Regions from separate parts of the Streptomyces sp. NPDC001606 genome, predicted to be linked through region 2. Evidence: riboswitches for the same ligand, from Rfam matches in the RefSeq annotation. Region 2 holds a riboswitch; each other region holds the start of a gene.
The links. A riboswitch is a leader RNA that binds a small molecule or an ion and turns the genes downstream of it on or off. The one in region 2 is predicted to bind cobalamin.

Region 1 (2,192 bases), on a different contig from region 2:
ACCACGCGCTTGCTCGCGGCCGTTGCCGGCTTGGGGTTCAGCAGGCGTTCCGCCAGTTCACCGAAGAGCAGGCCGAAACCTGTCCACAGGCTCAGCTGGATCGCCAGGGCCGAGAGCCGGAACCGCCACAGCAAGGTGGCCGGGAAGTCCCTCGGCACCTCGTTGATGGCGGGCAGGAACTGGTAGGCCAGGCCGATGGCGACGGCGAATGCGGCCACCGCGACCACCGTCGCCCACCAGGTGCCCAGGCCGGGCGCCAGGCGCTTGCCCAGGATGGTGGCGGCGACCGCGAGGAGGACGCTGAGCAGCATCATCAGGAAGTACAGGGTGGTCCGCTTGCCGATGGTGTCGGGTTCGCCGACCGACGGCGGATTGGCCGGGTACTTCAGGAACGGGACGACGTACACCGCGAGCAGCGCGCAGCCGGACAGCAGCAGCGCGGTCGCCCGCGGCCCGAACCGGCCGACGCGGCCGAGCGCGAAGCAGTAGGCGAGCGCGGCGATGCCGCCGAAGGAGACCCCGTACACGAGGACGCCGGTGGCGAGGCCCGCCGTGGACTGGAGGGAGCGGGAGACGACCTCCATCCCGTGCTCGTGGGAGTGCGCCGCCTCGAAGCTGATCGCCTTGTCGACGTTCGGCTCGCCGAGGAGGTAGGCGACGACGAGAGCGAGCACGCCGGCCGCGAGGCCGGCGAGCATGCCCCGCACGAGGAGGTTTCTTACCGTTGCGGAGTTCATGGGAGTCGGGGCGTCCCTCGCGTCAGTGGCAGGGGAAGCCCAGCAGGTGGCGGGCGTCGTGCACCCACTCGTGGACGTCCGTGCCGTTGAACACGGAGGTGGCGCCCTGCTCGGCGCCGACGAAGTACAGCAGGACCAGCATCAGGATGCCGAAGAAGACCGCCCAGGGAGCTATCGCCTTCAGCGGCAGCGTGGCGGGGATGGCGGGAGTGGTGGCTGTCGGCTGGGCGACGGTCTGCGCCATGGCAGAACCTCCTCTGGGAGTTCGCGTCCCATCTCGGTGGTGCACTGGACGACGGCCACGGGTCTGACTCACCGGACACCCCGCGGTGTCCGGCATACAGTGGCGCGACCGTGCCGGATTCCCACCGGCTTCCGTCTCGCCGTCGTCGATATCGGACAGACCGTACCGCGTGGCACGAGCACGGCCAAGACCGCCTCAGTCTGGCGCGATCCTCCTCTCGCACCGGGCGGGGCGGAACGGGCTTCCGGGGAATAGGGTTCGCCCTCAGTTCAGGGAGCCGCGGAGCGCCGCCGTGGGGTGAAGGCGTACAGGTCGAGGATGTCCGGCAGTGGCGCCACGCCTGGACCACCGGCACGGACCCAGGTGACGATGTCCTCGGTCGCGTCCGGGTCGTTGACCAGCCCGAGCCAGACCGGCCGGGCACCGGCGGCACGGCCCGCGGCAGACGGCTGTACGACGATGACGTTGGCCTGATCGCACACGTCGAGGCACTCCGAGATGCGCACCGGCACCTCCGCCCGCAGTCGCGCAGTCTGTGCGGCGTGATCCACTCCGGTCACCTCACGGTCATGATCTCATCGAGCGAGGCCGGCCCTGAGGAGTGGTGGCGCGTCACCGGGGCTGGACCAACGCCGCACGGCAGCAGGTGAGTTCTCGGAAACTTCGCGTTCACGACGGCGGGCGCCGGCGGTAACAGCCGCTTTCTAGCGTGACCGGCCGTGGGATCAGAGTCGTCTACACGGCCGAACGGTACATATGACGGTCCGTCGGCTCCCCCGTCCTGCCGATGACGCCAAGCGGGGCTTTCCCCACAGAGGCACCCGCACCAGCAGCATCGGGAGGCGCGGCATGAGCACCACCGAGTCACGCACGCAAACGGCAAGCGCGCCGAAGGCCGCCGCCGACCAGGCGGTCAGGGAGACGCTGGAGGACTACACCCTCCGTTTCGCTCCCCGCAGTTACCGCCGTTGGACCCCCATGGTCGTGGCGACCACCGCCCTGGGCGGCATCGCCTACATGGCCGACTTCTCCATCGGCGCCGGTATCGGCCTGGCGCACGGCACCGGCAACGCGCTCGTGGCCATCGCGGTGGCTGCCGTGGTCATCTTCATCACCGGCTTCCCGCTCGCCTATTACGGCGCCCGCTACAACATCGACCTCGACCTCATCACCCGCGGCTCGGGCTTCGGCTACTACGGCTCGGTCCTCAC
Region 2 (2,192 bases):
TGTCGGTCCGGCGCAGGTTGATCTCCGCCGGGCTGCCCGCCCCCTCACAGATCACCGCGTCATACGTGCCCCGCAACTCGGCCAGGCAGTCCAGCACCGTGCCGAGCAGCTTCTGCTGCCGGCCGCCGTGGTAGCCGCGCGCGCTCAGTTCGCCGACGGGCTTGCCCATCAGCACCACCTGGCTGCTCTGTTCGCCGCCCGGCTTCAGCAGCACCGGGTTCATCAGCGCGGTCGGTTCGGTCCGGCAGGCCTGGGCCTGCATGGCCTGGGCCCGTCCGATCTCCGCGCCCTCGCGGGTGACGAAGGAGTTGAGGGACATGTTCTGCGCCTTGAACGGCGCGACCTTCACGCCCTGGCGCACCAGCCACCGGCAGATTCCGGCCGTCACGACGCTCTTGCCCGCGTCGGAGGTGGTGCCGGCGACGAGGAGACCACCGTTCACTTCCCGCGTCCCTTCACGATGAGGCGCGCGGCGGCCGTGACGCCGAGCGCGAGGAGGCCGACCCGGCGGGAGAGCCGTACGGCCCGGTCGATGTCGGTGACTTGGACCGCCCGTCCGGCGCCGCCGTTGAGCACGGGCCGGTGCTCGACCCGGCCGCCGTAGGAGAGGGTGCCGCCCAGCCGGACCCCGAGGGCGCCCGCGAAGGACGCCTCCACCGGGCCCGCGTTGGGGCTCGGGTGGCGGTGGGCGTCGGCCCGCCAGGCGCGCAGGGCACCGCGCGGATCGGGTCCGGCCGCGGCGGCGAGCACGGCGGTCAGCCGGGCGCCGGGCCAGCCGGCCACGTCGTCGAGGCGGGCGGAGGCCCAGCCGAAGCGCCGGTACCGGGGCGACGTGTGACCGACCATCGCGTCGAGGGTGTTGACCGCCCGGAACCCGAGCAGTCCGGGCACGCCGGCCACGGCGCCCCAGACCAGGGCACCCACGACGGCGTCGGAGGTGTTCTCGGCGACCGACTCGACCACGGCCCGGGCGATCCCGTCGGCGTCCAGCGCCTGCGGGTCCCGGCCGCACAGGTGCGGCAGCCGCGCGCGGGCCGCCTCGACGTCGCCGCGCTCCAGGGCGCGCCCGATGGTGCGGGCCTCCCGGGCGAGCGAGGTGCCGCCGACGACCGACCAGGTGGCGGCGGCGGTCAGTGCGACGGAGAGGGCGTGGGAGGGGCGTACGGCGCGTGCGGCCGCCGTGCCGAGGGCGACGGCGCCACCGGCGCACACGACGGTGTGCAGGGCGCCCCAGCCGCGGTGGTCGTGCCACAACGCGCCTTCCACGGCCGCGGCCGCCCGTCCGAACGCGGCGACCGGATGGCCGCGGCGCGGATCGCCGAGGAGCAGGTCCCCGAGAAGGCCGGCGGCGGCGCCGTACGCGTAGCTGCGATCGGCACCCATCGGCTCAGCCGGCCGTCGGATCGGCAGCGGCCCTGGTACGGGTCCTGGTGCTCGGCCTTGTCCATCGGCAGCCCGGCATGGCGATCTATGTCCTCACTCAGGGTGTCCGCGCCCTGGTTCGACGAGATTCGGCGGTGAGAGTTCCTGGCTCCCGGGGGGTTCTTCCCCGGTGACAGTGGCGGGACCGCGCCGGATTCGCACCGGCTTCCTCTTCTGCCGCCGTACTTGGCCCGGGCAGTCCACCACGCGCCCGGAACGGCCGTCAACTTGCTGTTGACCTGCATGGGGGGAGTGTGCCGATCCCCACATTGCGGGGCGGGAGGGCTGGGGGAGACACGGTGAGAGGGGAGGGGGAGACACAGCGGGGGAGGGTATGAAAAAGGCTCCCCTCCGCGGTGCGGGGAGGGGAGCCTTCGGAAGGTCCGCGGTCAGGCCTTGGCGACGATCAGGTAGATCCCGTACGCCACCGCCGCCGCGCAGGCCGCGAAGCTCAGGTAGGCGCCGGTGACGGCGAGGGCGGCGGAGTCGCCCTGCGCGGTGGCCCGCTCGCGGTGGGCCAGGCCCTTGATGCCGAGGCTGAACAGGGCCACCAGGCCCACCGTGACCACGAGGCTGACGCCGAAGACGGAGCCGATGGCCGCCCAGTCGATCTTCATGGGGTTGCTTCCTTCGGTAACCGGTAACCGGGGTGACCGGGTCAGACGGTGGCGGCCGGCGGAACCGCCGGGGTGACCGGGGTGGGCTCGGCGGCGGGGGACGCGATGGTGGCCGTCAGGTCCTCGGTGATCTGGCCCGCGGGGGGCGGGGTC
Region 3 (2,192 bases), on a different contig from region 2:
CATCGTGGACCGCCGGCCCCGCCCGGGCGAGTCCGAGATCCACGGCGAGGCCCGCGAACAGGCCCTGGTGGACGTGGCGTTGGACGTGGACGTGGACCGGTACGTGAAGCTGTACCTGGAGACGGTCGAACGCTAGAGCCTCCTTTTAAAAGAGCCCTAGTCGGACAGGGTGGAGGCGCGCGCCGTCCAGCGTTCCTCCACCCGCGCGAACCTCCAGTACGCCAGCGCCGCCGCCCACACCACCACGAACAGGCCGACGATGACGTAACCGGCGCTGTCCAGGTTCACCCCGGCGATCCAGCCGGTGACGGAGTCGCGCAGGTCCAGCTTGTCGTGGACCACGCCGACCAGCTCGATCGTGCCGATGAAGAAGGCGACGGCGATGGACAGCCCGGTGATGGTGAGGTTGTAGAACACCTTGCGGACGGGGTGCGAGAACGCCCACTGGTAGGCGAAGTTCATGAACGTGCCGTCGAGCGTGTCGAACAGGCACATCCCGGCGGTGAAGAGCAGCGGCAGGCAGAGGATCGCGTACCAGGGCAGGCCGGCGGCCGCGCCCGAGCCCGCCATCACCATCAGCGTGACCTCGGTGGCCGTCTCGAAGCCGAGGCCGAACAGGAAGCCCACCGGGTACATCTGGCCGGGGCGGGAGACGGACCTGGTCAGCCGGCCGAGGAAGCGGTTCATGAACCCGCGCGAGTCCAGCTGCCGTTCCAGCTCCCGCTCGTCGAAGGTGCCCGCGCGCATCGACCGGAAGACCCGCAGGATGCCCAGCAGGGCGATCAGGTTGAGGGCCGCGATCAGGTAGAGGAAGGCGCCGGCGATCGTCGTGCCCATGAAGCCGAGCACCTGGTGGGTGGTGGACTTGTCGCTGGTCACCGTGCCCGCCAACTGGGTGCCGCCGGCGATGAGCAGCGCGAGCAGCACCACCACGCTGGAGTGTCCGAGGGCGAACCAGAAGCCCACCGACACCGGCCGCTTGCCGTCGGCCATCAGCTTGCGGGTGGTGTTGTCGATCGCGGCGATGTGGTCGGCGTCGAAGGCGTGCCGCATGCCGAGGGTGTAGGCGGTGATGCCGAGACCGACGCCGAAGACGTCCCGGCCCACCTTGTAGTGCCCGGGGGCGACGAGCAGAAAGAGGATGCCGAAGGCGACGACGTGCAGGGCGACGATCACCGCGAGCAGTCCGGTCGTCCTGACCGTGTCCTCGCGCTGCCAGCGGAAGGTTGCCTGGTCGGACGCGGGCAGGGTGGTTCCGGGCAGGTTCATACGGTCAGCTCCAGCACCTCGTGGATCCTTCATCAGTGCCGTGGCCGGTCTCCTGGCTTACGGGTCACGCGTTCGTCGCCCCTGCCTTCCCGGTCGTACGACCAGTGGCCCGGCGGATGCCGGACGGGACGGGAACTCCCCGATCACAGTGGCGAGGGCCGCGTCGATCTCTCATCGACTTCCCGAGCACCACGGCCCGCCCACCGTAGGGGGCCGGACCATCTCCTGCATAGCTGCACAACCGGGCAGGTATTCAAGATCACATACCGGCCTGCGAGGATGTGGGCATGCATCTCGTGCCTGCCGACCGCGCCGACCGTCGCACCATCGACGGCCACCGGGTGTGCGACGCGATCGCCGCCATCGGCGACGCGGGCCGTCTGCGCGCCTGGTCCGACCGCTTCTCGCTGCTCGCCGATCCCAACCGGCTCGCCCTGCTGCTGGCCCTGCACCACACCGGGCCGCTCGCCGTCTCGGACCTGGCCGTCGCCACGGGCATGAACGACCCGGCGGTCTCCCAGGCGCTGCGGCTGCTGCGCGCGGCGGGCGTGGTGGCGGGGGAGAAGGAGGGGCGGGTGGTCCGCTACCGGGTGGTGGACCAGCGGGTGCGGGGCTTGTTGGAGCACTGCGGGGAGTGAAACGCGGCGCACCTCGCCACTGAAGGTTGCTTTTCCGGGCAATGTGGACAGGCTCTCTCCTGTCGTCCTTCCGAAAGGGAGCCCGTATGGCCCGTATGGCAGAGTCCTCGCCGGACCTCTCCTCCCGGAACCCCGACTGGTGGCGGCAGGCCGTCATCTACCAGGTCTATCCGCGCAGCTTCGCCGACGCCGACGGTGACGGCCTCGGTGATCTGCGCGGCATCACCGAGCGCCTGGAGCATCTCGCCGAGCTGGGCGCGGACGCCCTGTGGCTCAGCCCCTTCT

Region 1: linked by a shared signal. The riboswitch ahead of ACWCV9_RS12025 (CbtB domain-containing protein) and the one ahead of ACWCV9_RS26670 (cobalamin biosynthesis protein) in region 2 are both predicted to bind cobalamin.
Region 3: linked by a shared signal. The riboswitch ahead of ACWCV9_RS19990 (HoxN/HupN/NixA family nickel/cobalt transporter) and the one ahead of ACWCV9_RS26670 (cobalamin biosynthesis protein) in region 2 are both predicted to bind cobalamin.

The regions. Positions count from the first base shown of each region.
Region 1 is NZ_JBSFHC010000005.1:106,327-108,518, reverse strand. Features, by position in the region: gene ACWCV9_RS12030 (CbtA family protein) at 1-737, opposite strand, end outside; gene ACWCV9_RS12025 (CbtB domain-containing protein) at 760-981, opposite strand; cobalamin riboswitch at 1,017-1,161, opposite strand; gene ACWCV9_RS12020 (hypothetical protein) at 1,251-1,541, opposite strand; gene ACWCV9_RS12015 (purine-cytosine permease family protein) at 1,831-2,192, shown strand, end outside.
Region 2 is NZ_JBSFHC010000016.1:134,303-136,494, forward strand. Features, by position in the region: gene ACWCV9_RS26665 (cobyric acid synthase) at 1-442, opposite strand, end outside; gene ACWCV9_RS26670 (cobalamin biosynthesis protein) at 439-1,383, opposite strand; cobalamin riboswitch at 1,500-1,642, opposite strand; gene ACWCV9_RS26675 (hypothetical protein) at 1,812-2,039, opposite strand; gene ACWCV9_RS26680 (anion permease) at 2,081-2,192, opposite strand, start outside.
Region 3 is NZ_JBSFHC010000010.1:156,215-158,406, reverse strand. Features, by position in the region: gene ACWCV9_RS19995 (nucleoside hydrolase) at 1-136, shown strand, start outside; gene ACWCV9_RS19990 (HoxN/HupN/NixA family nickel/cobalt transporter) at 157-1,269, opposite strand; cobalamin riboswitch at 1,295-1,478, opposite strand; gene ACWCV9_RS19985 (ArsR/SmtB family transcription factor) at 1,557-1,907, shown strand; gene ACWCV9_RS19980 (glycoside hydrolase family 13 protein) at 2,003-2,192, shown strand, end outside.